DNA from 2 places in the Companilactobacillus sp. genome. Region 2 is predicted to be linked to the other one. Evidence: riboswitches for the same ligand, from Rfam matches in the RefSeq annotation. Region 2 holds a riboswitch; the other holds the start of a gene.
What was found. Region 2 has a riboswitch for FMN ahead of LKF16_RS02180 (ECF transporter S component). Riboswitches for the same ligand answer to the same signal wherever they lie in the genome.
Positions count from the first base shown of each region.

Region 1: another riboswitch for FMN. It lies ahead of ribD (bifunctional diaminohydroxyphosphoribosylaminopyrimidine deaminase/5-amino-6-(5-phosphoribosylamino)uracil reductase RibD); the one in region 2 lies ahead of LKF16_RS02180 (ECF transporter S component).

Region 1 covers NZ_JAKVLR010000001.1:1,376,298-1,392,461, forward strand. Annotated here, with positions in the region: gene ribH (6,7-dimethyl-8-ribityllumazine synthase) at 1-350, opposite strand, end outside; gene ribA (GTP cyclohydrolase II) at 352-1,569, opposite strand; gene LKF16_RS06735 (riboflavin synthase) at 1,562-2,167, opposite strand; gene ribD (bifunctional diaminohydroxyphosphoribosylaminopyrimidine deaminase/5-amino-6-(5-phosphoribosylamino)uracil reductase RibD) at 2,148-3,215, opposite strand; FMN riboswitch at 3,343-3,473, opposite strand; gene LKF16_RS06745 (trans-sulfuration enzyme family protein) at 3,530-4,669, opposite strand; gene LKF16_RS06750 (PLP-dependent cysteine synthase family protein) at 4,671-5,594, opposite strand; gene LKF16_RS06755 (cation:proton antiporter) at 5,846-7,432, opposite strand; gene LKF16_RS06760 (MarR family winged helix-turn-helix transcriptional regulator) at 7,450-7,875, opposite strand; gene LKF16_RS06765 (DHA2 family efflux MFS transporter permease subunit) at 7,985-9,379, shown strand; gene LKF16_RS06770 (MIP/aquaporin family protein) at 9,526-10,248, shown strand; gene LKF16_RS06775 (zinc ribbon domain-containing protein) at 10,417-11,082, shown strand; gene LKF16_RS06780 (zinc-ribbon domain-containing protein) at 11,114-11,818, shown strand; gene LKF16_RS13080 (zinc ribbon domain-containing protein) at 11,923-12,105, shown strand; gene LKF16_RS06785 (hypothetical protein) at 12,118-13,062, opposite strand; gene LKF16_RS06790 (SLAP domain-containing protein) at 13,167-15,329, opposite strand; gene LKF16_RS06795 (hypothetical protein) at 15,358-16,152, opposite strand.
Region 2 covers NZ_JAKVLR010000001.1:420,028-436,191, reverse strand. Annotated here, with positions in the region: gene LKF16_RS02220 (L-rhamnose isomerase) at 1-1,170, shown strand, start outside; gene rhaD (rhamnulose-1-phosphate aldolase) at 1,201-2,034, shown strand; gene LKF16_RS02210 (CvfB family protein) at 2,342-3,202, shown strand; gene xerD (site-specific tyrosine recombinase XerD) at 3,254-4,141, shown strand; gene LKF16_RS02200 (RibT protein) at 4,156-4,533, shown strand; gene LKF16_RS02195 (segregation and condensation protein A) at 4,534-5,259, shown strand; gene scpB (SMC-Scp complex subunit ScpB) at 5,262-5,819, shown strand; gene LKF16_RS02185 (pseudouridine synthase) at 5,983-6,711, shown strand; FMN riboswitch at 6,741-6,860, shown strand; gene LKF16_RS02180 (ECF transporter S component) at 6,927-7,487, shown strand; gene LKF16_RS02175 (LysM peptidoglycan-binding domain-containing protein) at 7,569-8,630, shown strand; gene cmk ((d)CMP kinase) at 8,697-9,356, shown strand; gene der (ribosome biogenesis GTPase Der) at 9,369-10,682, shown strand; gene LKF16_RS02160 (HU family DNA-binding protein) at 10,870-11,145, shown strand; gene LKF16_RS02155 (tetratricopeptide repeat protein) at 11,216-12,463, shown strand; gene LKF16_RS02150 (CCA tRNA nucleotidyltransferase) at 12,468-13,667, shown strand; gene LKF16_RS02145 (hypothetical protein) at 13,722-14,183, shown strand; gene abc-f (ribosomal protection-like ABC-F family protein) at 14,445-16,164, shown strand, end outside.

The DNA.
Region 1 (16,164 bases), 960 kb from region 2:
GTCAGTACTCCGTACATTACGGGAACTTGGCCATTTAATGAAAGATCAGTAATGCCGTTAGCTGATGTTGAACAAACGTAGTCAAAATGGGAAGTTTCCCCACGTACCACTGCTCCCAATGCAATTATTCCATCGACTTGACCACTTTCGGATAGTTTTTTAGCAATTCTTGGTATCTCGACTGCACCGGGTACCCACGCTACAGTAATATCGTCATCTTCAACATTGTATTGCTTCAATTCGTTAACCGCACCACGTAATAATTTTTCCGTCACGAGTTCATTAAATTGAGCTACCACGATACCGATTTTTAATCCCTTGCCGTTTATCTTTCCTCTGATTTCTCTCATCTTAGTTGACCTCCCGTAATAAGTGATGGAACTTAGCTTTTTTCGTTTCTAGGTAATGAACGTTTTCCGGCGTTGGCTTAGTCTCTAGTGGAATTCTTTGGTTAATATCAATTCCCAATTGTGTTAATTTATCGACCTTGTCAGGATTGTTAGTCATCAAATCAACCGACTTGATACCCTCGTGGTTCAAGATTGCTGCAGCAATCCCATATTCGCGTTCGTCAGGTTTAAATCCAAGCTTGACATTGGCTTCAACAGTGTCATAACCCTGCTCTTCCAATTCGTATGCTTTCAATTTGTTTGCTAGACCAATCCCACGTCCTTCTTGACGCAGATAAAGAACTGCACCAGAACCATTTTGTTGGATTTTTCCCAAAGCAGTTTGCAGTTGTTCGCCACAGTCACAACGTTTCGACCCCAAAATGTCGCCAGTCAAGCACTCGGAATGCATTCTAAAAAGCAGTGGAGAATCAGCACGAATGTCGCCCTTACTGATCAACAACGTTGGTTCATCATGATCATTGACTTGGAATGCTTTCAAGTCGAAATCCCCATAACGAGAAGGCAACTTCACATTAGCAATTTCGTGTAAAAAAGTTGAATCCTTCATGTAACGATATTTGATAATATCTTCAATCGTGATCAACTCGAGATCATTTTCTTCTGCAATCACCCGCAAGTCCTTCAAGCGTGCCATCGTTCCGTCATGTTTAACGACCTCACAAATGTATGACACCGGAGAACCACCAGCCAACTTAGCCATGTCGACTGAAGCTTCAGTATGTCCAGTTCTTTCAAACACACCATTTTCAGCAGCAATCAATGGAAAAATATGACCCGGATGGAAAAAGTCGTCATAGGTGCTATCTGGTTGAGCTAGTTTTTGAATCGTCTTGGCACGGTCAAATGCTGAAATACCGGTCGTGGTCGTCTTAGCATCTGTACTGACTGTAAAGGCAGTTCCAAAAGCATCAGTTCCATGAGACACCATTGGTTCAAGTCCTAATCTGTCGGCATAGTCTTTAGTCATTGGAACGCACAATAATCCACGGGCATGCGTGATCATTTTATTGACCGTTTCACCAGTCGCATAGTCAGCCAAACCCACCATGTCACCTTCTGATTCACGATCAGGAGAATCTGCAATGATTATCAAATTACCTTTTTTCAATTGTATTAATGCACTTTCAACTTTGTTAATAATCTCTTCACTAGTCATGTTGGTAAGCCTCCACTTTCGAATCTAAAATGTATTTTCCTAAAATGTCAGTTTCAATATTTACCGTGTCATCAGCGGTTAATTCACCAAGCATGGTATGAGACATGGTGTACGGAATTAGTGACACTTCAAAATACTCCGACGTTGCCTTTGAAACAGTCAAACTAACGCCGTCAATTGCGACCGATCCTTTTTCAACAATATATTTGCGATACTGCGGCTCGATCTGAAATCTTAATACAATTGAATTTTGGTCTGAGCGATGAGCCAGTAACCTTGCTGTCGTATCGACGTGTCCCAGAACAAAGTGACCATCCAACTTTTCGGACGCACCCAGAGCAGGTTCAATGTTAGCGTGATTGCCAATTTCGAGCTGGCTCAAATTGGTCCGACGGAAGGTTTCTGGCATAGACTCAACTTCAAACCCTTCAGCAATCAGCTTTGTGACTGTCAAACAAGTACCGTTGACCGCGATGCTGTCGCCTAACTTGAGCGAAGAATTCCTAAGTTGGTCCAACTTGATTGCTAACGTAAATGTCTCCGCATGTTTTTGAATGTCAGACACAGTGCCGACATCTTTAATTATTCCGGTAAACACGGTCATCCCTCCTCAATTCAATTTTTAAATCTGGCCCAAGTTCAGTGACCTTCGGCGGTAAAAAGTCGATCTCGGTAGCTGGATAATTTGCCCTGATTGCCGGCAAGCTTTGACCACCAAAAATTTTGGGTGCTTGGTAAATAACAACTTGATCGACTCTATCAGCCGCAACAAAAGCAGCTTGCAACTGACTGCCACCCTCGACCAACAATGATTCAATATTTAGTTTTGTTAAGAACTCCAAAATGTTATCCGGCGTCCAATTATCAGACACTTCGACTTGGACGTTCTCAGGAAAACTCTGTTTTGATTCAGTCTGACTTAACAAAAAAATTTTCGAAAATTTATCTTGAAAAATTTTTAAATCCGGACTGACAGTATTTACATCTCGAATCACAACAATCCGAAATGGCGGAAAATTCATTTTTTTAGAACGAACCGTTAACAACGGATCATCGATTTTTAAAGTTCGTTCACCAATCAAAATTGCTTGATTGTGCGACCGCAACTCCTGTGAATCTTGGTAAGCTTTTTCGCCGGTAATCAAAGTTCGGATATCCTTTGACTGATTGATCTTGCCATCTAAGGTCATCGCATACTTCAACGTCACTAGTGGTCGCTTATTTTGATAAAAGAAGTTATAAGCTTGATTGATCCCGCCGGTTTGATTCAACAACTCAACGTCCACATCGTGGTCCAGCAAGTACTTTATGCCGTTACCGCCAACGATTGGATTAGGATCCTTTTGACCGATAACCACTTTCTTGATGCCGACTTCGACCACCTTTTGGACGCACGGCGGCGTCTTGCCAAAATGCGAGCAAGGTTCAAGCGTGACATACATTGTTGCACCCTTGGCATCAGCAATTTTTTCCAAATGGTTCAAGGTATTGATCTCAGCATGAGGACCGCCAAATCTTTCATGGTGACCTTGTGCGAGGACCCGTCCATCCTTGACAATCACTGCTCCCACTTGGGGATTGGTCCAAGTATCGACTCCCTGCTTAGCTTCAAAAAAAGCTAGATCCATTAACTCTTGTGTTTCCAAATCCTATTCACCCCACTAAAAAAGGCCCCGCATAAAAATGCGGGGCCACATTAAATAAGCCAAATAAGATTTCATACGAGAACATCGTAGCCAAAAGAGACTACACCTATGGTATGAAATAATACATGTTTTTCTTCTCCCATCCAGACTTTACTGTCGGTTCTAGAATTTCACTAGGTCAATCGCTTACGCGAGTCACGGACTTCAACTTAAGTTGTCACCGTCGGTCGGGAATTGCACCCTGCCCCGAAGAAATCTATTTAGTTTTCAAAGTGAATATTATCACTAAAAAAATCGTCTGACAATATTATTTTTTAAATTTGTGAAAACGCTTGCTCTAAATCGGCAATCAAATCGCTGTCATCTTCAACACCAACAGATAGTCTGATCAACTCATCTTTGATACCGTTCTTAAGTCTGATCTCACGCGGAATAGCGGCATGTGTCATGACTGCAGGAACTTCGATCAAACTCTCGATTCCACCTAAACTTTCAGCCAGGTCGATCAAGTGCAAACTTTCAACAAATTTTTTCGCATCGAGGCCTTCATTTAATTCAAATGAGATCATCGCACCGAATCCGTTCATCTGCTTCTTGGCAATTTCGTAGCCTTCGCTGTCAGGGTTGCCAGGATAATAAACATTTGCAACCTTGTCATTTTTTTGCAAGTAGTCATAAATGATTTGGGTATTTTCTTGATGAACGCGCATTCTAACACCGAGCGTCTTGATTCCACGCATTAATAGCCAACTGTCATCAGGTCCTAAAGTTGAACCAATAGAGTTTTGCAAAAAGGCTAAATCTTCGGCGATTTTAGGATCGTTAGTAACTGCTAATCCGGCAACAACGTCTGAATGTCCGCCAAGATATTTAGTTGCTGAATGCACCACAATGTTTGCACCGAGTGAGAGTGGATTTTGGTTATAAGGTGTGGCAAAAGTATTATCAACAATCGTCTTCAAATCATGCTTTTTAGCAATATCTGAGATAGCCTTGATATCTGAAACGCGTAGCAATGGATTAGTTGGTGTTTCCAAATAAATAGCCACTGTGTTGTCTTGGATAGCTTTTTCAACAGCATCGAGGTCACGTGTATCAACGACTGTGAATTCCAAACCAAAACGTTTCAAGACTTTGTTGACCAAGCGGAATGTTCCACCGTAGACGTCATTTCCGATGACGATGTGGTCGCCGGCTGAGAATAGTGAAAATGCAGCATGAATAGCTGCTGAGCCTGATGCAAAAGCAAAGGCATTCGTTCCGTTTTCGATGTCAGCAACTAATGATTCTAAAGCTGCACGAGTTGGGTTACCAGTTCTGGAATATTCCCATTTTGGTTCTCCACCTAATTCGTGTTGATGGAATGTCGATGAACGATAAACTGGAATCGATACTGCTCCTGTTGCCTTGTCTTCGCTAATGCCACCGTGGATAAGTTTTGTATTAAATTTCATGTTATTTCTCCTCTTCACCATAAATATTTTTACTTAAATAACGTTCGCTTGAATCTGGGAAAATTGTTACGATCGTAGAATTTTCAGGTAGCTCTTTGGCCACTTGTAAAGCTGCTGCTAGTGCTGCACCAGATGAACTTCCAGCAAAGACACCTTCGTTATCAGCTAACCACTTAACATTTGAAAAAGCATCGTCATCGCTGATTGTTTTTACTTCATCGACTTTGATCGATTTGAAAAATGGTGGGATAAATTCCACACCGATACCTTCTGTTCGATGGGCATGTTCTTGACCACCATTTAAAATTGAGCCTTCCGGTTCAACCGTGATAGCCTTCATTTCAGGATAGGCCTCTTGCAATGCTTGAGTCACACCAACAAATGTACCGCCGGAACCAGAACCGGCAACGAATGCATCGACTTTTTGACCAGGAAGGTCTTTCACTATTTCCGGACCTAAGGTCTTGTAATAAGCTTCTGGATTAGCCGGATTTTCAAATTGTAGCGGAACATATGAATTGTCGATTTCTGCATGAAGCTCTTTAGCCTTGGCAATTGCTCCCTTGATGCCATCCTCAGAAGGAGTGTGAATAATTTCTGCCCCCAACGCTTTCATCAAAATTTGTTTTTCCTGACTGAACTTTTCGGGAACGACTAGCTTGACTGGCAAATGATATTTTTGTGCAGCCAAGGCAACGCCGATGCCGGTATTTCCAGCTGTGGGCTCAATGATCGTCGTACCATCCTTGATAAATCCCTTTTTACGGCCATTTTCGATCAAGTTGACTCCGAGACGATCCTTGACAGAACCGCCGGGATTAAACATTTCTAATTTCGCATAAATTTTTACATTGTTAGGTGCTTTAATATCTAGTTTCAGTAGCGGCGTATCGCCAATAGTCTGATAAATATTTTCTACTAACATTTTTCCCTCTCCAACTTAAAAAGATACAAAAAAGGTGCAGACTCCTAATAGAATCTGCACCTTATACGATTGATCTGATTTAAGTTTACCCCTCAAAATTTATCTGGGCACGCAAATCAGTGGATCGCATAAGATGCGAACCACAACAACAACTGTTTAATTGAACAACATTTGCGTATGCCATGATGAATTCCTCCGGTTGATTTATGTATCAAGATTATATTTCTTTATAAACTTTGTCAATTATTTTTTCATTCTTGTTGATTGATCGGGTCTAAAACCAATGATTCTGAAAGCAATATCTCACTAGTCAAACTGTATATGTATTTTGAGTCAAATTTGTGTTCCAAAGATATATCATGCAAGTATTTACGTTCTTCCGTAAATGCGTACATCAATGCCCGACGTTCTTGTAATTTCTGATCTTCGTCAAAATCAAATGCATTCTGATTAACGCCACGCCACTGATGCAAAAAATCACCAGTAGTATTATCTGCATTTTGATCTTGTAAATCATAAATGACCGACTTACGAACCGATTCATCAATATCCATTTTTTTAACTCGGCCAATTCCTCTTTGAACCATTTTTTCACGAATGACACTCATTTGATCCAAAATATGGGAATCATTTTCAGTCCCTGGCAGAATGAATCTAAACAAAATTGTTGGAACAATCATACTCAAAATGATGACGACAGTTTCAACCAGGACCAATAGGTTGAATTTTTGAAGCGATAAAACCTTACTGCTTACACTGAATACCATGGCTAAAGTAACGGCACCATGGATTCCGCCAAGTGAGAAAACAATCGAATCTTTAGACGTATTTCTCAAAACAAATTGTGCATATAAATAACGAATTATTAACGATATCAAGTACATCACGATTCCGACCCAAAGCCAAACTAAAGAATGAGTAATTTCATTAAAGTTATCACGGATAATGCGAATCAAAGTGATCCCTAAAACTACAAAAACAAAACTATTTAAAACTTCCGAAATGAAATTCATTAATGAAACGCCAAGATGAAATTGATGTGGCGAGGAAAACCGACTGCGACTCGCTTCACTGTTATTGATCAATCCGGCACAGACAACTGCAATAATTCCAGACATCTGTAGTTCTTCTGCCAAATAATAAATCACAAATGGCGTAATTAAAAAGATAATGGTCTGCGATGAGATAACATTAATGTGCGATCTTAATAGCATTTGACGAAACAGCATTAATAAAAATGAAATTACCGAGCCTAATATCATCCCGCCAATTGCTGAATACAGGAAACTACCGGCATTTTGTGCAAAAGATAAATGTCCAGTTTCAAACCAAGCCATTCCGGCAGCTAACAAAATAATTCCTGTAGCATCGTTAAATAAAGACTCAAGCTTTAAATTTTTCTCCACATTTTGCGGAACCTGTCGACCTTCAACAACTGAACCAAACGCTGTTGCATCTGTTGGCGTACTGATTGATGCCATGATCAACGCTAATGGAAATCCTAATGCAAAAATAAGATTGATCGACCAACCGACTACAACCGCAATAATGACGGCTAATAATACTGCTGTGCCGATAATTGACCCAGCCTGTCTAACAATCGTATTATTGCGTGTCTGCTGTCCTTCGAAATATAACAAAGGAGCCACAATCAGAAACATGAAAACTTCGTTGTCAAAATTTAGAATCAGTTTATCCGTATATGGAATTAGTCCAAATACTATCCCCACTGCAAGGTTGATATACGTATTCGATAGATTTGGCACAAAACGTGCCAAAATATTAGCAATAGCCACCGCAATCACAATTGTTATCGATGAAACAAACACTTCCATCATAGCTCCCACCTACTTACCTAATCTGAAAAAACCTCTAGTATATTTTTCAATCCCTCTTTAACAATGCCTTCGTTGTCTAATCCGACTGCTTGGCAAAGTTTATCCTCAGTTTCTGAGAAATACTTGCGAATACTTTTCGACAACTGTCGTGATTTGGGAGTCAACAAGATTCGTTTTAATCTGGCATCGTTTTCCATTGGCACCCGGACCAATAAATCGTTTTTCTCCATCAATTTTAACGCACTCGTAGCACTTGCACGTCGAATATTAAATTCTGATTCGATATCTTTTTGAAAAATATATTTATCGTTTTCCAGACGAGATACATAATCGATAATGCTGATCTGCATCCGTGTCAATCCCAGTGTTTGGGCAAATTTGTCAGCGTCTCGCGAAAGAACGCTATTGGTTTGTTTGATCAAAACTCCAAAAATTCTATCCATAATCAACCTCATAGTTTGATTTCTAACATAAAATTATACTAGCACATTTATAATGAATTATGTTATAACATCATATGTTAGTTCGAATTCTAACTATTTAGGAGGACCTATGCAAGAAAAACAATTAAACGCTCGTCTAATTTTGTCGATCGTCGCTGCTGGATTGATGTCATTTTGTGGAGTCGTCGTAGAGACTGCCACCAACGTGACCTTCCCAACTTTGATGCGACAATTTAACGTTAACACCGCAACAGTTCAATGGATGACGACAGGATATTTATTGGTCGCATCGATCATGATGCCATTGTCCGCTTACTTAAAACACAATTTTACTTCCAAAAAACTTTTTATCATGGCTGCTAGTTTGTTTGCAATCGGTCTGATCATCGATAGCATCGCACCCATTTTTCCAATTCTCGTTCTCGGCCGTGTCATTCAAGGAATTGGCGCCGGAATTGCTTTACCATTGATGTTCAATATCATTCTCGAACAAGCTCCCGTTTCAAAAATCGGCCTGCTGATGGGGATTGGTACTCTGATCACTGCCATCGCACCGGCAATCGGGCCCACTTTTGGTGGTCTAGTAGTAAACTCACTAGGCTGGAGAAGCATCTTCATCTTGCTGCTACCGATTGTAATCATTGCCTTGATCATGGGAGCTTTGGCAATCAAACAAGTCAATCCTTTGCAAAAAACTAGTTTGAACTTAGCTGGTTTATTGTTGATCTCAATCGCCTTCGTCGGTTTGATCTTTGGATTCAGTAACCTTTCAATGTTAGTTTCAAAACCAATCAACTTCTGGGTACCCTTTATCATTGGTGTCTTAGGATTAATCGGATTTATTCAACAATCTAAAAAGAGCAACAACCCATTAATCGATATCAAAGTTTTAAAGAATACCAAGTATTCTCAACATTTAGCCGCCTTTTTCCTAGTCCAATTAGGAGCTTTAGGCATGTCTTTTGTGCTTCCAAATTATATTCAACTAGTCAACGGAAAAACTGCTTTGGTAGCTGGATTAGTCGTGCTTCCTGGTGCTGCTTTAGGCGCAGTCTTTGCACCGCTTGGCGGCAGTATCCTTGATAAATTAGGAGCCAGAAAACCTATCTTGAGTGGAATTTTTCTCGAAATAGTTGCTATGTTCTTATACGTATTATTTGGACGTCACTTATCTGATACTCTCATCTTGTCATTCTATCTGCTATTCATGCTGGGCATGGGCTTTGCCATGGGAAACATTATGACCAACGGATTAAAGCAACTACCTCCGGAAAAAAATGCTGACGGGAATGGATTTTTTAACACGGTCCAACAATTTGCTGGTGCAGTCGGAACTTCGATCGTATCTACTATCGTAACTATTTCACAAAGCGCTTCAACGCCGAAAAGTTACGGTTTGAGAACGGCAATTGGTTCACAAAATTCATTTATCGTGATGCTCATATTCTTGATAATTGCGCTAATACTGTTAAATCTAGCTACAAACGAAAGAAAAAAAGTATAAAAACTTTTTCACAATTTCTCTTGCAACCGTTTGCCATGTGCTATACTTATTAATCGTTACGGTCTGATTTGAGGCCTTAGAAGACTACAAAGCCATGCTAAGCAAGAGATTCGACTGTGCAAATAAATTTATGGGGTACAGAATTTATGCACTACACACTATTTATTCGCTGCGTGGCTGAATTTATGGGAACCGCTTTGATGGTTGCTTTAGGTAATGGCTCAGTAGCAAACGTTGAACTTAAGGGAACGAAAGGATTCCACGGGGGGTGGATCCTGATAGGTTTCGGTTACGGTATCGGGGTTATGATCCCAGCCATGATGTTCGCTGGTATTTCTGGAGCACAGATCAATCCAGCCATGACATTGGCACTTGCCGTTAACGGACAATTTCCTTGGGCAGAAGTATTCCCCTACGTCTTAGCACAAATGCTAGGAGGAATTTTTGGACAAGCTTGTATCGTGGCTGCATACAAGCCATACTACAATCACACGACTAATGCGGAATCGATCTTGGGAACATTCTCAACTATCGATAACGAACATAGTCAATTAAACGGTTTTATCAACGAGTTCTTAGGAACATTTGTCCTAGTACTTGGAGCAGTCGCATTGACAGCCGATAAAATCGATTTGAGAGCTGATTTTATCGGACTAGGATTCCTAGTTATGGCCCTAGTTGTTTCACTTGGTGGAGCAACCGGACCAGCACTTAACCCAGCTCGTGATCTTGGACCAAGACTTTTGCACGCAATCTTACCATTGCAACACAAAGGTTCATCCCAGTTCAGTTATAGTTGGGTACCAGTAGTAGCACCAATTCTTGGCGGAATTTGTGCAGTTAAAGTCTGGAGTGTATTCTTCGGATAAAAAAAAGCAGATCACTATGATCTGTTTTTTTTTTTACCTAAATTTGTAATTTACCTCAATCTAACTACAATCATAACCGCAAAAATAGTAGAATATTATATAATTTATATTGTATGACATAGCATAACTATCGCCATGTCGGTTAACAAAGAAACGGGGATTAAATATATGATATTTTGTGGAAATTGTGGGGCAAAAATTCCAGATAACGTTAAGTTCTGCCCAAAGTGTGGCGCAAAGGTTAGCGATTTTAGTGCTCCAAAGAACGAGGAAAAGCAACCAACAGCAAACCCAAGTGCTTCAAGTCAAGCAGTACCAAATCAACAAGCCGCTCCAGTTCAACAACCTACTCAACCAATGAATGGTACTCAACAAAATCAAACATCAAATACGAAATCTTTATTGCAAAACCCTAAAATCAAAGAACACAAGACATTGATCATCATCGCTTTAATCGTTATTGTCGTTGGTGGATTTATGTTCTCGAGAACTGCAAAGTATCGTGACATGACAATGAGCTCATCATCAAAATCTGAATATATTAGTAGTTGGATGACTACTAATGATGACGATATTGGTGTAACTGCGACTGTCGAGAATAATCGAGTAATTTTGAAAGCTAAAGAAGAAGGAAAATTGATTGATTTCTTAGATGAAACTAATTATGCCAAATCAGAATTAACCTTCCTTAGAACAAGCATCGAAAAAACTTCTTCAGAAGCAAATCGTGAATGGGGTCCCAATTACATCGTCGAAGTACAAGATGAAAGTGGCAACACCGTAGTTACTGCCCAAAACGGAATACTTAAAACAGACCATTTGCTTGAAGCATAATTTTAAAATATGAGTTAGGGGATAAATAAATATGATGTTTTGTGGAAATTGCGGAGCAAAAATTCCTGAAGGAGTTAAGTTCTGCCCTAAGTGTGGTGCTAACGTTGCTCAATTTAGTGCAACTAATGATTCTAGTGATAGCAATAATACTCAACATAGCCCTGTAAACAACCAACAACCACCTGTTCAGAACCTAAATACTAACGTTTCAAATCAACAACAAAATTTTAATCAAAATAACTCCGGCAACTTCGCCACAAAGATCAAAAAACATCGAATTCAAATAATCTTCGCGGTATTAGTATTGATTGTTGCATTATTTGCATTCACGAAGACAACAACGTATCGAAATGCAGCCACAAGTGATGCAGACAAATTAAGTCTATTCAAAAAATGGGCTAACGTTAGTGATTCTGGTCCTTATTCATCCAACTTGAATCATATGACCTATGATGAAATGAAAACAGCTGGTGGAGATTGCACCTGGACCTTAAATGATAAAACAATTACTTGTAAGACCGTTCAAGGTAGTGATTTCAATGCATATTTGATGGATAGTGATTTATATGGTGATAATATTACTGAAAGGCTCATCAAAGATGCAACCTATGCTTCTAGTCAGGCTCTGCAACAATGGGGAAAAGGATATTCTCTCAACCTTGAAGACTGCCAAGGGAAAACATGGTTAGTTGTCCAAGACGGAAATATCCAAACAAACAAATTGGATAGAAATTAATCGGTTTAAGCAATCATTAGTCTTGCTTAATTATTGATTTAGCTTTAACCTCAAACGATATTATTGTATTATGAACTTGAATTAATTAGGGGGAGAAATACAACATGTATTGTTCAAACTGTGGGGAAAAAGTTGATTCAGATTTAAAATACTGCGACAAATGCGGTATGGAATTATTGGACAAGGGATCTAAAATTAAAGATCCGAAAATAGTCCGTAATTGTAAAAAACAAATTTACCAACGTCAATCTTGGTATTCACACGTTATTGCATTTTGGGGATATTAGAAAAGCAGGTAGCTAATCGCTATCTGCTTTTTTGAGTTCATGGACATCCCTGCTCGACAGCCAGCCGGTCTCGGTGACTCGATACAAGGTCGTTCCATTAATATTAATTTTTCGATCAGTGTACCAAATGTTTTGGTCGGTCAAAATCCCACGTGAAGTAACTCGACCCTGGCAGTCAAAAAGCCGAATGTCCGTAGCTTCATTTGCCTCAACTCGACACTCCAACGGTTGATACTGAATCACGTCTTGTGCATTGACCCAAACGTCTCGTGCAATCTCCAAATAAGTCGTCCCGTGCAAATCGGCACAGTGAGAAACTTTCAAATCATAATTATTGGCCATATTGTAAATTGTCAACCCTTGGCCGTTGAACACTGGGATAATGCCATTACTAGAATACGTCATAAAGAAACCTGACAAACTAGTCCGATGGTCAAAAATTGAGTCCAAAGTCTCAGTCCGCCTAGGCGACTTCTGATTTTGAAGCGGCACCACGTAAACTTTTTGATGAGGATTGTCGGCTGAAACGATAGCAAAATTCCAATAATCTGAGGTGAACCGGTAGCCAGGAGGACATTGGATCCTGACCTTGGATTTTTCAGGGCCACGAATAGTCCCACGACAGATCTCATGCTCAGTCTTGGTCATAAAGTGAATCTTATTTTCAATAATTGTTCCGGGAGCAACACGTTTGATGTTTGAATTATTCTTATTGCTAGGTTTTACTTTTAAATCTACCAATTTTATAACCACTCCTTTAGTTAGGACTGGGTGAAGCACAAAATGCGCCGATTGACCATCCGCCAAAACGAAACCTTCGGGAACTCGATGCGTGATATCAATTATCAATCCAATCTCACCCGTTATGAAAATAGCCGAAATTATCGATCCATTATATTCAAAATTTACCTTTATCGTAACCATTTCACGGTCATTATTCAATTGACTTTTACGCAATTTAAAAACCTCTTATATTAACCCCATAATATCCGCAAATTAGTCAAAATGTTATCAATTAGCACTTTAAAATATTAAAAAAAGCCTTTATCAAAAGGCTTTCTTTAGTTTAATTCATCTGCCGCGATCCATTCGTTGATCGACACACGGTAAAAAGTTTTTCCGTTGATAGTTGCGACTTTGTCAGCTTTCCAGCTTGTGTTTGCAGCCAGACTTCGTTTAGTCGCATTGCCTTGACTATCGTAAACTGTGACGACTTTATCCCCGGTCGTAACAATTTGTGAAACTGGATCATAGCGCAGACTTTCGCTAGCTTTGAGCCAACCGTTAGTAGAAACTCGATAATGAATTTCACCATTGATAATTGCACGTTGGTCAACTTTCCAATCGGAATGCGGTGCCAAATACTCATCGATCAATTGTCCATTTTGATCATAGAGCTGTGTTCGATCGCCCATTCCATGCGTGATGATCTGTCCAGATATTTCAGTCAGTTGTGGATTGTTCTCATCGATTTCTGGATTCGTACCTTCGATGAAATCTCCTGGTTCAATCGGATTAGGTTCAGGCGTCTGAACCTCTGGCCCACTCACATTTGGTGCAGTCTCAACATTATTAGAACCAGTGTCAGGTGTTGGTTTCTCAATCTGTTCAACGTTGCCCAAATCAACATTGTCAGTTTGAGTATCAACAGGTTCAGGTTCTTTTTCAGTTGGTAAAGTTTGCGAATTTCCAGCTCCTTCAGAACTACTAATGATTTCTGGAGGACGCACTTCTTCTAAAATTGGTTGATCAGCTTCATTTTCGTTTGAAACTGTCGTCTCTGAGTTATCAACATTTTCAGTTGGTGCCTCGACACTAGTTGAATCATCTGGAACCACCAAATTTTCCAAACTAGTCACGATAACTTTTTGCGTCGTATTATCGCTTAAAATGTTAAAAATTTTGTATGAGCTATCTAAGTATTCAAATCCACTCGGAGGAGTAACGATAACCTCGTGGTTAGAACGTCCGGCAATCTCAGTTGTACCAACAATTTCCCCATGTGGCGTCACAAATTGCACGGTGTTCTTATGTGTCTTGAATAGTTTTACTGTAATGACTTTTTTACCGTCATTCAAAATTGGTTCATATCCGTATTCTATTTCATAACCAGCCGGGATCTTGGCTTGATCGATAACTAATTGACCGTTTACATCAAATATCGCGTTAAATCCTTCAAATTCGACCCCATCGTCAGTGACGTACTTAATTTCTTTTTCAATCTTGGCCGGTGTAGCTTTGATCTCTGCGACCGTTTGTTTTTCAGAGATCGTATAAGTATGGCTGCCAGTGATTTTGTACTCGTCAGTATCAACTAATTTAACCTTTTCCCCATCGTATCCACTGACTGTTTTAGTACCTAATAATTTGCCATGTTCATCAACAAAATTCACTGTGTTCGATATCTTAGCCATTGTTTTCAGATAAACAATAAAGTTTTGACCGCGATTGCCAGAAACAAATTCATACTGAATTGACTTGTCGATAACAAATCCTTTTGGAATGAACTTCTGATAATCCGCTAACGTGATTTTTTCCCCGACACGCTTAGCGACACTGTAAAATCCACCCGTGCCAAAAAATTGAATTGAATCATAATGCTTTTCGGCGACTATCTTCACAGTTAGTGATTTTGTCTTTTCTGACAAAACAAACTCTTTATCCTGACCTGTAGCTAAACTGTAGCCAGCTGGGACATATTTTTCTAAATTGATCGTTGTCCCAGATTTTCCACTGACCTCAGTCGCTGGAACCTTGCCGAAGTCAGCTTCAAAATTAATTTTTGCCGTCAATTCAGTTTGAACTGATTTTTTCAAGTAAACCATGAAAGTCTCTGGCCATGGCTTGTCTTGAGCAACAAAACTATATGTGCGAGAAGTGTCTACCTCGTACCCCTTTGGAATATATTTTTCATAATCTTTGATCGTAACTCGCTGTCCAACATGCGTTGTGATCAGCTGCGTCACCGTTTTTCGAAGACCCATGAATTGAATAGTATCATGTCTTGTTTGACCGACATTTTCTAAGTGCTTTGGACCGACAAAATGCAAATCTTTAAAAATCGCCGAGTCCATTTTAAGCGAACCCTGATGACCGTGCTTACTCTTCTTCTTTTTCTCAGACTCAGATTCCAGCACTTCCGCAGCACTCGAAACCGTCGGCAAAACAAACGACCCAAGGATGAAACCACTCAATAAAGTCCCAACTAAAAATTTTTTCTTCACGATCAACCTCTTTTCTCAAATCTTCGCTTTAGTACAAAATCTTGCTTGTGACATCATCTGCTGACACCCACGTGTTTGTGGATACTCTAAAATGTTGCTTGCCGTTGATGTATGCTAATTTATCTGCCAGCCAGACTGAGTTTGCTGTCAAAGTCGTTCCACCAATTGTTTGTCCATCAACTGAGACCACTTTGGCACTGCGGTCTGGTTTGACGGTCGCAATTTCATGGATTCCAAAATATTGATAGACGTCGCTTGCCTTGACCCACTCATCAGTCGAAACTCGGAAATAGACATTCTTCTTATGGGTACAAGTCTTGTCAAACGCCCAATCAGTATTTGGTCCAAGCATCCGATTGCTGGCCTTGCCCTCGCTATTTACTAATTGAATCGGACCTTGGTCAGTCTTAGTAGAAATATATCCATAACGCTTGAATGAATTTTTTGCCAGAGAGTCGTCCTTACTGCTCTTGATCAGATAAACAGTTTCAGTTGCGCCGGGTCGACCTTTGATAGTCCAAATCAATTCAGTCTTCTTCCCATCAGGATTAAAAAAGAAATATCCATTTGGAATATCATCAGTCGTCAAATATTTTTCTTCTCCCTTAGAAATATTGACCTGCAGATCACCGACTTTTTCACGCGTATTGAAATCGTAAAAATCGAAATCCATATGGTCAGCTAAAGGGTCAGCTTGAACCATTCGAGTTGAGTCAGTACTGTCTGCCTGAGCCGTTCCAGAAACACTCATCGCTGGTACAACGCTGGTCATCAGCAACGCTCCACAAAGTAATACATTAGTAATTAATTTATTATTAGACATCTCTTCCACCTG
Region 2 (16,164 bases):
GTTCATTGCTGGCAAGGAGATGATATCCATGGATTCTTGTTCCCAAATCAAGAATTAACAGGTGGTATTGGCGTAAGTGGTAATTATCCCGGAATCGCCAGAACCCCAGATGAATTGTCTGGCGACCTTAGCGAAGCACTCTCATTGATCCCTGGCGACCACAAGGTTCAATTGCATGCTATCTATGCGGTTACCGATAAGAAAAAAGACCTTGATGAACTAGAACCCGAAGACTTCAGCTATTGGGTCGACTGGGCTAAACAACAACATGTTGGACTAGATATGAACGGAACATTCTTCTCACATCCAATGGTCAAAGATAACTTTACTTTGGCTAGTCCAGACAAAGATGTTCGTGACTTCTGGATCGAACATGGTAAGAGAAGTCGTGCCATTGCTAACTACTTTGGTAAAGAATTAGGTCAACAATCAGTTAATAACTTCTGGATTCCAGATGGATTTAAAGACAACCCAATTGACAAGGCATCCCCTCGTTTGAGATTGATCGATTCACTCGACCAGATCATTGCTAAAGATTACGACGAAAAGAATACGATCGAAGCCTTTGAAGGTAAGCTATTCGGTACTGGAATCGAATCATACACAGTCGGTTCACATCTCTTCTATAACAATTACGCAATCAGCAGAAACAAGCTCTGGACAATTGATGCCGGACACTGGCACCCAACAGAAGATGTTTCTGATAAGTTCTCAGCCTTCTTGCCATTCGGCAAAGGTTTGATGCTACATGTTTCACGTCCAGTACGTTGGGACAGTGACCATGTTGTTATCTTTGATGAAGCCTTAGTACGTATTGCACGTTCACTTGTTCGCGATAACGAATTAAGCAAGACCAACATTGGACTTGATTTCTTCGATGCTACGATCAACCGTGTTGCTGCATGGGTTGTTGGAGCTCGTGCAACTCAAAAGGCAATCTTGCAAGCAATGCTTGAACCAATCGATTCATTGAAACAGGCTGAGTTAAATTTTGATTTCACAACTAGATTGGCTGAAACAGAAGAACTTAAATCATATCCATTCGGCGCAGTTTGGGATGAATTCTGTCTCCAAAACGATGTACCTGTTGGCACTGACTGGTTGAACAACATTCACCAATATGAAAAAGACGTTCAATTCAAACGTGATACAAATCTTGTAAATAACTAATTCAAAAAAGTAGAAGGGAAGCATTTGATTATGAAGTTTATTGATTCAAAATATGTTGAAAAAATGTCTGAGATCACTAATGAGTTACACAAACATGGCTGGGATGAAAGAAATGGGGGTAACGTCAGTCTTCGTTTGACTCAAGACGAAGTCGATCAATTTGATGACTTGGGCAAGACATTGAGAAACATTCCAATCAAATTCGACGCCTCCCCTCTAGCAGGTCAATATTACTTAGTAACTGGTACCGGACGTTACTTCAAGAATGTTCATAACTATCCAGAACGTGATGCCGGACTAGTTAGAATCACTGAAGAAGGAAATTCAGTTGATTTGATCTGGGGCTTTAATGACGGTGGACAACCAACTAGCGAATTCCCAGCTCACTTGATGACGCATATTGCTCGTCAAAAAGTCGACAATAACCAACGTGTCGTTATGCACTGTCACCCAACTAATTGGGTCGCATTATCATTTACTCATGAGTTGAACGAAGCTTCAGTAAGTCGTTTGTTATGGAAGATGCAAGCTGAATCTCTCGTAGTCTTCCCAGAAGGAGTTGGTATCATCCCTTATATGACTCCTGGAACAAACGAAATTGGCCAAGCAACTGCCGATAAGATGAACGAATTTAGAGTAGTTATGTGGCCACACCACGGAATCTTTGCTTGTGGAGACAGCATGGATGAAGTATACGGCTTGATCGAGACAGTCGAAAAGGCCTGCATGATCTACACTGCAATTCAAAGCCAAGGCGGCAACATCGAACAAAGCATCACTGACGATGATCTACGTGATCTCGCTAAATCATTCGGTGTTACTCCAAACCCAGATTTCTTATCGATGGAACCAATTAATAATTAATATCCCAAAGGGGCTGTGACATAACTGCTATTTTTTACAAACTTGCAGCATAAACGTGCAACAAAACATAGAGCCCTCCGCCTAACTACGAAATCGACCTAATTCAAAATTGAATTAGGTCGATTTCGTAGTTAGGCGGAGGGCTCTGACCATGTTTTGTCACACTCTTTTTTTTTCAAAAATTTTACTCCGTGTTTTAGCAAATTTTGATTCTTTTATTAATATCTTTTAACAATTGTGTTAAATCGCCATATATACCATTTTTACTGGTAAAATAAAGTAGCAAATTAAAGAAAATTGGTGAACTATGGATATTTCAGAGATGTACGGTAATGTATTGTCAGGCTCAGTTACTGACTTAAATAAAGATGAAGCCTTTGTTCAGATCGAAGGTATTACTTTTGCCATGGATCTAAGCGAACTAGATGAAATTCCGGAAATTGGGGATGAATTATCTGGTTTCGTTTACGAGACCAAAGGCCACAAAAACAAAATAACTACTATTATGCCTAAAGTCATGAAGGGAATTTGGGATTACGCAACAGTCAAAGAAGTTCGGACTGACTTGGGTGTCTTTGTCGATTCTGGTTTAAAGGACAAAGATATCGTGGTTTCCTTAGATGACCTGCCGCTCGAGCATTCTGAGTGGCCTAAAAAAGACGACCGTGTCATGGTTGCGCTTGACGTCGACCACAAAGGACGTCTTTGGGGCAAATTGGCTGACTTGAATTTATACATGCAATTAGCTCGTTCAGCCAGCGATAAGGAAAAAAATCGTGATGAAACTGGCCACGTAATTGCGATTCGCGAATCAGGAACATTTGTTTTGACTGACAGCTATTATTTAGGCTTTATCCACTCTAATGAACAAGATGGACCATTAAGAATTGGCCAAGAAGTTAAAACTCGTGTCATCGGTTCTAGTCACCGTCGCTTGAATTTATCGATGAAGCCACGTGCTTACGAAGAGATCACGCCGGATGCAGAAATGATCATGGCCGTCTTAGAACATGCTAGAGACAAAAAAATACCATATACCGATAAAAGCGACCCCAACGATATCAAAGAATACTTTGGTATTAGCAAGGGTAGTTTTAAACGAGCATTAGGTAATTTAATGAAACAAAATAAAATTGAACAAAAGGATGGCTTCACATATTTGAAGTGATGGGTAGGAGTGTTTTGAGTGAGTGAGAAGGTACAAGTAAACTGCCAATATATGAAAGATGTAATTAATGATTATTCAAGATATTTAAGGCTTGACAGAGGATTATCTCAAAATACGATTTTATCCTATCGACAGGATCTATTAGAATACAGTCATTATTTAGAACAAAATAATATGCAGAGTTATCCTGAGGACCACTTCCAGATAACTAATTTTTTTGCATATCAAGATCAGAGCGGGAAATCCAAGACTAGCGAGATCAGGATTTTTTCGACTTTAAAGAAGTTTTATCAGTGGATGGAACTTATTGGGAAAATCGAAGCTAATCCAATGGCTGAACTTGATGCACCTAAAAAAGCGCAGCATTTACCAGTTGTCCTATCAATGGAGGAAGTCGTTTCACTAATTGAATCTCCTGACGTTGATAAACCTTTGGGTATCCGTGATCGGGCAATTTTTGAAGTGATGTACGCGACAGGTCTACGGGTCAGCGAATTGATCAATTTGACAATGGACGACTTGCATCTTGACCTAGGTTTGATCAAAACCATCGGTAAAGGCGACAAGGAACGTTTATTGCCGATTGGGAAGACTGCCATCAAGTGGTTAAATATTTATTTTGATAAAACCAGAAATGATTTAATCGAAAGATATGGCGATAAGAAACAAGTTTTTCTTAATTTCCGTGGTCAGCAATTAACGCGCCAATCGATTTGGAGAATGATCAAAAAGTACATTGCACAAGTGGGCATTACTAAGGATGTAACTCCACATACATTAAGACATTCCTTTGCCACGAATTTATTGGCTAATGGAGCTGACTTAAGAGTCGTCCAGGAATTGCTTGGGCATTCAGATATTTCGACCACGCAAATTTATACTCATATCAATCAGACTCGAATGAAACAAGTGTATGAACAAGCACATCCACGTGCTTAGGAGGTGAAATAGGGATGTTAACCAAGTATAATCGAGAAGAAAATCAGAAAATTGCGATGGGATTTTTGTCATATATCCCTGATTTAAAGGACATGTCCAATTTGGAGCAAGAGTTGAAACTCTACGATGAGGATGAAAATCGCCAATTGTACCTTTGGAAAAGCAATGTTGAAGATTATTCTGGAATCGTAGCATTGTCATTTTCAACCAAGACAGTTTTTATCGAATATATTTCTTTAAACCCTTCCTATCGTTCACAGTCAAATCATTTCAAAATATTTGACGACATCAAACGTAAATTTCCTAATTACACCATATTAGGAAGCTTTAGTTTAGTGGACGAACTCAGAAAATGGACTGAGAGTCAAAAAGAAGAAATGGAATCAGACTAAATGGAAAAATTACGATTAGTGCTGACTGATTTTGAAGGGCCAATCGACCTTTTGCTTCATTTGATCAAGGAATCTAAAATTGATATTTATGATATCCCGATTGCTGATATTACGCAGCAATATTTAGATTATTTGAATAATATGAAAGTTTTGCAGCTGGATATTGCCGGCGACTACTTAGTTATGGCCTCGACGTTGATGTCGATCAAGAGTAAGCTTTTATTACCCAAAGCGCCCGATGAGATCGAAGACGATCTTGACGAGTCTGATCCTCGTGATGAGTTGGTGTCGCAACTTTTGACATATCAAACATTTAAACGTGTGGCAGAGTATTTTCAAGAAAAAGAAGCCAAAAGAGACAGATTGTTCGATAAAGAACCAAGCGTTCCGAAGACGCAACTGGAGCAGTTTTTACTACCTGGTTCAGTTGCAATTGACGATTTAGCAAACGTCTATACTGAATTGCTCCACAATCAGGCAAAACACGCACCCAAAACAGAAATGATCGAAGAAGAAAGCATTTCGATTGAAGCTGCGCAAAAGTCGATTTTAAGTCGTTTGGGACATGAGCGTAAGATTGCCTTTAAGTCCTTATTAAAAGCCAAGAACGATGTTGAAGAAGTCGTGACTGACTTTATGGCAATCTTGGAAATGGTCAGAAATCAAGTTATCGTAGCACATCAAGCAGATTTAAGAAGCGAGTTATTTATTGAATTGAGGAATTAACATTGTATCAAGCAGAAATTATGGCATTATTATTTGTCGCAGGAGATCAAGGCATTACGGAATCCGATATCGCGACCTTGACCGGGATGGATATTTCGGCTGTTCGTCAAAATCTGGAACAGCTCGAGATCAAATTACAAAACGATACGTCATCTGGCATCAAATTAGTCAGATATAACAAGATTTTTAAATTGGTCACTAAGAGTGAATATGCTGACTTATTGACGAGATTTTTCAAATCTGGTCTCGGAACCAAATTGAGTCAAGCAGCTCTTGAGGTGTTATCGATCGTTGCTTACAAACAACCGATCACAAGGATCGAGATCGATGAAATTCGTGGCGTACAAAGTTCTGGAAGCGTCAATACCTTGTTCGCCAGAAAATTGATCCAAGAAGATGGTAAAAAAGACGTTCCAGGTCATCCAAACTTATATGTGGTAACCGATTATTTCTTTGATTATTTTGGAATCAAAGAGTTGGATGAATTACCTAAAATTGAACATTTTGAAAATCCCCAAGGCAACATTGATCTTTTTGACAACGTGGAAATGGACCAATAGTAAATTTTTAATGTTTATAGTCGAATCAAGGTTCGACTATATTTTTTTGCAAATTTAAGGTCTTGATCAGGTCATTGGTTGCGTGTGGCAGACTCAATCTATACAATGTTCAATGAATAAGAAATATACCAAGTTCTATAATTTAAAAAAACGAGGAAATCAAATGAGTGGAGATAAAGTTCGTTTGCAAAAAGCGATGTCAGATGCAGGGATCGCATCCCGTCGTAAATCAGAGCAAATGATTGCTGACGGCGAAGTCAGCGTTAATGGAAAAATCGTTCGCGAAATGGGCGTTAAGGTTGATAACCATGACAAAATCGAGGTTAATGGAGTTCCATTAAGATCTGAAAAAAAACGTTACATCTTAATGTACAAACCACGTGGAGTTATTTCTGCAGTTAAAGATGATAAGGATCGTAAAGTTATTACCGACTTTTTAAAGGAAGACGTTCCTGAACGGGTTTATCCAATTGGACGTCTCGATTACGATACTTCAGGTTTGATCTTGTTAACAAACGACGGGGAATTTGCAAATCAATTGATGCATCCTAGATATCATGTCGACAAAACTTATGTTGCCAAAATCGAAGGTCAGTTGACGACTGAAGAGATCAAGCAGCTTGAGGGCGGGATCAAGTTCAAGGATTATACTTCAGCTCCTGCTAAAGTCCGAGTGCTATCAAAGGATACTAAGAAGAACTCCTCATTAGTAAGATTAACGATCCATGAGGGTCATAATCATCAAGTTAAAAATATGTTCGAACGTGTGAAGCATCCAGTTGAAAAGTTGTCGCGTGAACGTTACGATTTCTTGACTTTAGATGGGTTAGTTTCGGGTAAATATCGCAATTTAACACGCCAGGAAGTTGCCCTATTGAAGGAAAGAAAATAATCTGATATAGTGAATTTATAAATTAAATAGTTGGTTTTCAGGGCAGGGTGAGATTCCCGACCGGCGGTACAGTCCGCTACCCAGTTTTTCTGGTTGATTAGGTGAGATTCCTAAACCGATAGTTAAAGTCTAGATGGAAGAAAACAGAGAAGGTCTGTTTTGGTATGCCCAAAATAGGCCTTTTTTCTTCGGAAATCAGCGGAGAGGTTGATTTTATGGGAAGAAGTACTTATCGGTTTCACAGTTTAGTTGGAGTTGCAATTTTAGCCGCATTAGCAACGATCATCATGTTTTTCGAGTTTCCTGTTTTGATTTGGCTACCGTTTTTGAAGGTTGATCTCAGCGATATCGTGACCCTGATTGGTTCATTGTTCTTTGGACCTGTCGGAGGAATTTCAATCGCATTTATCAAAACTCTTTGTCATTGGATCATTACTGGTCAAGGAGTTGCCGGGTTAATTGGCGATTTTTCTAATTTTGTGGGTGCAGTCTCGTTATTGCTGCCATTTACTTATTTTTGGAATCGCAATAAAAAGGCCATGGCGATTGTTTCTGGAACAGTGGTTATGACGATCATCATGTCATTGTTGAATTTATTCGTGGTGATGCCGCTATACATGAATGTTGTCGGGATGCATTTAAACATGGGACTTCCACAGTACGTAGCTACTGGTGTGATTCCATTTAATGTAATTAAGTCATTATTGACTTGCGTTGGTGTCTTGGTAATTTATCCAAGATTACAAGGACATTTCAAATTTCAGCATCAATCTTAGGCATTTTTAAAAATCTTTTAAGAAAAAATTTAACTTAATATGCTATTCTAATAAGGATAGAAATTAGGAGGTTGGATTTTAATGCCCGAGAATAACAATAATAATTTTTCCGGTTCAAAGATCCCTGCATCGACTGAGGGATTAAGTCGGAAAGGTTCGGTTAGCCCAGAGGATCTACGTAAGTATAATCTGGTGTCTTCAGAGAACGAATCAGCGCCTGATAATTCCGACAGCGTTGTGGGTAAAGACGTTGGGACAAGTTCCGATTTTGTGAACAACGTTCCTCGTTCAAATCCGAATACCCAAAATACTGCCAATGATCAAGTACCTGAGGGGTCAGTCGATCATTTACAAGCCAGCAAACAAAGTGATGAGAAAAAAGCCGCAGCCGTTGGAGCTGGAGTTGCAGCAGGTTCTGCTATGAATTCTGCAGAAAATGCTCAAGCTACTCCAACTCGTGAAGAAAATGCGAATAATTCAGAAGATGACAAGCCATGGGAAAACACCTTTGACTCTGATACAGATGAATCTGGCCATGTTTCTCGAGCTGTCAGCAAGAGTAAGCAACGTGGAAATCACACCTTAGTTGCAGTCTTGGTAATTATTTTGATTGCTTTGATGTTTATTCCAGTTGCAATGTACTTTTTTCATGGGGACAGCAGCAACAGCAATTTAGACAATAATCAAACTGAGCAATCAGTTGAAAAGCAAGATAAAAACTCAAAAAAATCATCAGCCAAGAAGAAGGCTTCGACCAAAAAGAAGAGTTCTACTACCAAGAAATCTAGCAGTTCTAAGAAGTCTAGCTCAGACTCCGACAGCTCCAATGGTTCTGGTACTGTAAATGAAACTACTGATTCAACAAGCTCTGATAATTCTTCAAGTAATTATGGAACAGAAACATCCGGTCAAACGGGATCAACTGGCTATGGCCAAACTGGTTCAACCGGAACAACTGCTTCAAACAGTACCCAATCATCTGGCCAAGCTTCAACAGGAAGTGGATCATCATACTACACTGTTAAGCAAGGCGAGGGTTGGTATCGTGCCGCTGTTAATAACGGAACGACTATTGAAGCTCTTAAAGGATTAAATCCAGGAGTATCAACTTTATCTCCAGGTACACAATTACGCACAAAATAATGTAAAATAAAAGACAGGTCAATTCCTGTCTTTTTTTATATTTATAATTAATAGGAGTAAATTCGAATGCAAATTGCAATTGATGGTCCAGCATCAGCTGGAAAAAGTACGATCGCAAAATTGATCGCCAAAAATCTAGGCTTTGTGTACTGCGATACTGGTGCAATGTATCGAACAGTCACTTTGCTTGCAAAAAATAATCAAGTGGATTATGGTAACGTGTCTGGTATTTTACAATTAATGGATACACATGAGATCACATTTTTAAATACTGATAATGGTCAAAGAGTTCTTTTAGATGGACAAGACGTGTCAGATGAGATCAGAAGCGAAGTTATCACTAATAACGTTTCACAAGTTTCAGCAATCAAAGAAGTCCGTGAAAAATTAGTTGACATGCAACGTGATTTAGCTAATGATACTAACATTGTCATGGATGGAAGAGATATCGGCACAACAGTTTTACCTGATGCAGAAGTCAAGATCTTTTTAATCGCCAGCGTCAAGGTCAGGGCTCAAAGAAGATACAAAGAAAACGTTGAAAGAGGAATCAATACTCCTTTGTCAACATTAGAAGATGAAATTGAGGCACGTGATTACAAGGATTCACATCGTGAAATTTCTCCTCTCAAAAAGGCCGATGATGCCATCGAAGTCGATACGTCGGATATGACCATCGAACAAGTTGTTCAAAAAGTTTCAGAAATTGTTAATTCACACAAATAAGGAGGGATGCACATGGCAGTTCCAGTAGTTGCATTAGTTGGTCGACCTAATGTCGGAAAATCAACTATTTTTAACAGAATCATTAACGAACGTCTTTCGATCGTTGAAGATACGCCTGGCGTTACCCGGGATCGTATTTACGCACGTGCAAGTTGGCTAGGAAAAGAATTTCGTTTGATCGATACCGGGGGTATCGACATGTCGGATGAACCAATGACAGTTCAGATCAAGAATCAGGCCGAAATTGCGATCGATGAGGCCGACGTGATCGTATTTATTGTCAATGGTCAAAACAGTGTCACAAAAGAAGACGAGGACGTGGCCAAGATTCTTTATCGGACTAAGAAACCGGTTATTTTAGCGGTCAATAAAGCCGATAATCCAGAGCAACGTCAAAATATTTATGACTTTTATTCATTGGGATTTGGTGATCCAAATCCAGTTTCCGGTTCACAAGGTACCGGATTAGGAGATCTATTGGATGAGGTCGTTAAGGCATTTCCAACCGATGAGACTCACGAAGAAGATGATTCGATCAAATTCAGTTTCATCGGTCGTCCAAATGTTGGTAAATCATCATTGGTCAATGCTATTTTAGGAGACGATCGCGTGATCGTTTCTAACATTGAAGGTACGACTCGTGATGCTATTGATACCAAGTACACCGATGAAAGATTAGATAAAGAATTTACCATGATCGATACTGCCGGTATCCGAAAACGTGGTAAAGTTTATGAAAATACCGAGAAATACTCAGTATTACGGGCATTGAGTGCCATTGATAAATCTGATGTTGTCTGCGTGGTTTTGAATGCCGAAGAAGGCATCCGCGAACAAGACAAGCGCGTTGCAGGATATGCTCACAACGCCGGCAAGGGTGTCATCATCGTAGTTAATAAGTGGGATGCTTTGAAAAAAGACACTTACACTATGCGGGACTTTGAGAATCAAATAAGAACCGAGTTCCAATACTTATCATATGCACCAATTCTCTTTACTTCCGCTATTAAGGGACAGAGATTAGAAAAGATCCCTGAACTGGTAGCTAAAGTTTACGACAACCGTCATCGTCGAATCCAATCAGCAATGTTAAATGACTTATTGCTGCGTGCAACTTCGATTGCACCAACGCCAGTTGTTAATGGTAAGAGATTGAGAATTTACTACATGACGCAAGTGGCAATTCAACCACCAACGTTTGTAGTTTTCGTCAATGACAATGAATTGTTGCATTTCTCATATGAACGTTTCTTGATCAACCAATTAAGAGAGACCTTTGACTTTGAGGGAACACCAATTAAAATCCTTCCTAGAAAGCGTAAGTAAGGGTTTTTGACCAAATATTCAGAAAACTGATTAAAATTTTTATAAAAATACCTGTTTTATGCACTTTAACCGGGTAAAAGCTTGCTCAATGCCCGTGGCTATGGTATTTTTGTAGTTGGAATGATGAACACACACGTCAATTGTTCATAGTTTCTAAAAATTTTTTTATCTCCGGAGGTTATCAAACATGGCAAACAAAGCAGAACTTATCGACAGTGTTGCTAGCAAAACAGGATTGACAAAGAAAGATGCAACTTCAGCAGTAGATGCTGTTTTTGAATCAATCCAAGAAAACTTATCAGAAGGAAACAAAGTTCAATTGATCGGCTTTGGTAACTTCGAAGTACGTCAACGTGCTGCACGTAAGGGTCGTAACCCACAAACAGGTGAAGAAATTAAGATTCCTGCAAGCAAAGTACCTGCATTCAAACCAGGTAAAGCTTTAAAGGATTCAGTAAAATAGTATTATTTCTTGGGGGCGGTCGAATGACCGCTTTTTTTATCGAAAAAATTAATTTTTTGGAGGAAAAAAATTGAGTAAAGCAGATGAAGTTATTGAAACAATTGACGCAGGCGACTTTTCAGATGTAGATGGTCTGATCCAACAATCGCTTGAACAAGATGACGACCAAACTAAATTCTCATTGGCAGAAACTTTACTTAGTTGTGGGCTTTCAGTCCAGGCAAAGGTCGTCTATGAACATTTACTGACGTTGTATCCCGATGAAGGACAAATTTTGTCAAGGCTAGCAGAGATATCGGTATCAGACGGCGATTCAGACCAGGCCCTGGATTATATTTCACAGATCGGTCCGGATTCTCCTTCGTATGCCGAAAATTTACTAGTCTCAGCTGATATTTATCAATCGCAAGGAATGTATGAAGTTAGTGAACAAAAGCTGTTAGAGGGCGTTAGAAAGTATCCTGATGAGGATGTTTTCAGATTTGCCATCGCAGAACTATATTTTGATGAAAATAAGTTTGCAAAGGCAATTGTCTTCTACGACTTTCTTCTAGACGATGGGATCGAAGATTATTCTGGTATTTCCTTGAAATTGAGAAAGGCCAGTTCGCTAGCCGGCATGGGTAAATATGAAGAAGCCATCAGTCAATTCGAGGAGCTAAATGCAATCGAACTTAACGAAGATGCCCAATATCAACTAGGATTTTTGTATAATCAAGTTAAGAACTATAATAAGTCCATCGAAACGTTAGAAAAGTTATTGGATACTAATCGTGATTATCCGACAGCCTATGCGGTTATTGCTGACGACTATTTGAATATTAAAAACAATCAACAAGCTTTCAAATATGCACAGCTAGGCCTAAATTTGAATGAGCTTGATGATAAACTTTATGAAATTGCTTTTGATTCAGGATTGTCTGAGAATACTGACGAAGCACTCAAAATCATCAAACAAGGAATCAAGACGGTCGAGCATCCATTAGCATTGATCATTAAATTGAGTGATTTCTACGTAACTCATGGTCAATATAAGAATAATTTGGATCTATTGCAGAGCGTTGATACTAACAACAATCCAAAATTGATCTGGAATTTGGCCAAGTCTTATTATGAAACAGATGACATCAAGCAAGCTCAAGAAAATATTGGATTAGTATTTGATGAATATAAGGATAATCTCGACTTTTTAAACGATATGATCGATATTCTACGTGCTAGTGGAGATAAGCCAGCTCTAAAGGCTGCCTTAAAGCTATACTTGCGGAAAGATCCTGACGATGAGTCTATGCAAGAACTATTAGATCAAATGGGGTAATTAAATGCGACTTGAACAACTTCCAAAAGATTTTCAAAAGGCACTACCAATACTCAAAAATATCGAAGAGGCTGGATTTGAGGCTTATTTTGTGGGCGGGAGCGTTCGCGACCACATCTTAGGACTACCAATCCACGACGTTGATATTGCTACTAGCGCCTATCCAGAGGAGATCAAGTCAATTTTTAAAAAAACGATCGATACTGGGATCAAGCACGGGACCGTGACCGTGTTAATGGACGATGAATCTTACGAGATCACCACTTTTCGGACTGAGTCAGGCTATCAAGACTATCGACGTCCTGACAAAGTTACTTTTGTCAGATCATTAACTGATGACCTAAAACGGCGCGACTTTACGATTAATGCACTAGCAGTTGATCACGATGGTAACGTTGTTGATAAGTTCGATGGTCTAACTGACTTGAAGAATCATCTGATCAAGGCAGTTGGAGTAGCAGAAGAACGATTTCACGAAGATGCTTTAAGGATGATGCGTGCAGTTAGATTTCAGTCGCAACTGGATTTTTCGATCGAGTCAAAAACTGAACAAGCAATCGCCGATAATGCACCATTGCTAGAAAAAATTGCTGTTGAAAGAGTTCATGAAGAATTCGTTAAAATGATGCTTGGTCGAGCTTGGAAGAAAGGCTTCAAAGATTTTTTGAGATTAGATCTTGCGGCTCATTGTCCCGGTTTTCATGATGCCATCAATAATTTGACAAAATTGTTGAAAACTGATGACGTACAAATGCTGGACGAAACGATGGTCTGGGTATCGATCGGACATGTATTAAACTTGTCAGGAGACGACCTCAATCATTTCTTGCGTTTATGGAAAGTCTCAAACCAAGTCAGAGAAGAATGTCTAGCCACTGAAAATACTCTCAATGATTTTCAATCTGGAAATTTTGATATTTGGAATATTTATCAAAATGGGATTCAAAATATCCCTAGAGTTGAAGAGCTTTGTCAGCTATTTAAGATTCAAATTGATAAAGATAAAATCAACAAGTCGGTTTCAGAAATTCCGATAAAAAATTCACATGCATTGAAAATTACGGGTAAGGATGTCATTGATATCCTTCAGATCAAGCCGGGTCCCAAAATTGGCGAATACATGAACAGCCTTGAAAAAGCTGTGGTTACGCAAGCGGTTACAAATTCTTACAAAGATTTGCAAAGATATTTGTTAATATTGTAACAACCGTGGTATCATTACCATGTTAAGTATTTTAGTATTCGAAAGGGTGGTAGCATGAAACACGTATTTAAGGAATTGAAATTTTACTTCAGAAATGAAGATACTTGGACAGTAAATCATGGTGAAATGAGTGATGTCTGGATTTCACGTGTTACAACTAGTTTTGGACGTATCAATGGTGGACGTATGGAAGAGATTCATCCATGCAAGAGTTTTAGAATCGAGATCTTACCTGAAGCTGATTACATTAAAGATACTGATGTATCAACGGGTGCAATGGCAGATGGTATGTTCAATCGAATCATTAAATATCAAGATCTAGAAAAGGTTGACATTGTCTTTGGCGAAGAAGAAGGTAAAGAGCCAATGCAAATTTATCTTCCATTCAAGCAAAAGGATGCCGAAGGATTGGATAACGCTTATCAATCATCAGCAATTTCTAAGAAGAACGGCAAGTTATATCTTGCAGTTAACAAAGAAAAGACTGTTTACGACATCTACAAAGACCAACTATAATCACTAAATTAAGCCTCTTTACGCAAGAGGCTTTTTTTGTTCAGAGTGTGACAAAACATGGTCAGATCATGAGCATTAATGTAAAAAGGTAGCTAATTCAAATTTGAATTGGCTACCTTTTGTAATTAAGCACAGTGATCTATGTTTTGTTGCACGTTTATGCTGCATCTTGGATAAATATAAAGTTATAGCACAACTCTTTTTTTCAGCTCCAATTTCGACTAAAATATTAATTAACTTTGAAAATACGTGGTGAGTTACGTGAAAACATTAAATGTATCAAATGCTTCAAAAAGTTTTGGAGATCGAACGTTGTTTAAAGACGTTACATTTACGATCAGTGAAAATGATCGGATCGGACTACTAGGACTTAATGGTGTCGGTAAAACTGCGCTTTTAGACGGCATGGTCAACAATGAGGACCTCAATTCGATCGATATCGAAAAGCCTAAGGATTACAAGATCAACTATTTAAGACAGCAGCCTGAGCTAGATGAAAAATTGTCAGTGACGGATGCTGTTTTTGAGGGTGAAAATGCGCAGTTTAAGCTGATCCGAAAATATGAGGCAGCTTTAAACGATTTTAATAAGCATCCGAATGATGATAAGATCCAAAAGAAATTTTTTGAACTCCAAGAGAAAATGAATGCCGCTGATGCTTGGCAAATGGAATCAGACGTTAAAGCAATTTTGAATAAATTGGGGATCACTGAATTGGACAAGGCCGTTGGCGATTTGTCGGGTGGCCAACAAAGACGTGTGGCTCTGGCACAGACATTGATCTCAGATGCTGATCTGTTGATCTTAGACGAGCCGACTAACCATTTAGACTATCAAGCGATTGACTGGCTTGAAGGTTATTTGAATAAATTTAAAGGGTCAGTAATGTTTGTTACCCATGACCGTTATTTCTTGAATAAAGTTGCTAATCGAATTTTTGAATTAGAGCATCAAAATGTGACTGAATATGATGGTAACTACGAAAAATATCTCCAACAAAAAGCAGCCAATGAAGCAACTATGGCTGCAGTGCAACAGCATAAGAAACAGCTCTATAAAAAAGAGCTTGATTGGATGCGTGCCGGCGTTAAAGCTCGTGGTACTCGTCAGCAAGCCCGTGTCGACAGATTCAATGACTTGAAAGACGACTTGCAGAATAAACCTGAAGAATCTGGCGAAATGTCGATCGATATTGCCCAACAACGTTTGGGTAACGATGTCTTTAAGATCGATGACGCTGAGTTAAAATTCGACGATCAAGACATCATCGATGATTTTAGCTATTTAGTTACCAAAGGCGATCGAATCGGGATCACTGGTTCCAATGGATCTGGTAAAACGACGTTTTTAAACGTTTTGGCTGGTAAGGTACAACTAGACTCAGGTTCGGTCAAAACTGGTCAGACGGTCAAATTAGGCTATTACACGCAATATACGCAAGACATGGATCCAGATAAACGAGTGATCCGTTACTTGGAAGATATTGGACAAAACGTTCATACTACGGAAGGCAACAAGGTTTCGGCTTCCCAGTTATTGGATACTTTTAAATTTGACCATCAGATGCAAGGCGCATTTATTCGTGAATTGTCCGGCGGTGAAAAACGACGCTTATACTTATTAGCAATTTTGATGACGCAACCGAACGTATTGTTGCTTGATGAGCCAACTAACAACTTGGATATTGAAACATTGACAATCTTGGAAGATTACTTGGAAGACTTCAAGGGAACTGTAATGGCAGTTTCTCATGATCGCTATTTCTTAGATAAAGTTGCCGACAAATTATTGATTTTTGAAGGCCAGGGGCAAATCGTTGAAAGCTACGATTCATATTCTGGATATTTGTCAGAGATGGCAAAAAAAGAACAAGAAAAACATCAGCAGTCAAAAGAAAAGAAATCTGAGCAACATGCTGAACAAAAAAATGAAACGACCGAAAAAACCAAACTTACTTACGCTGAAAAGATGGAACTGGATA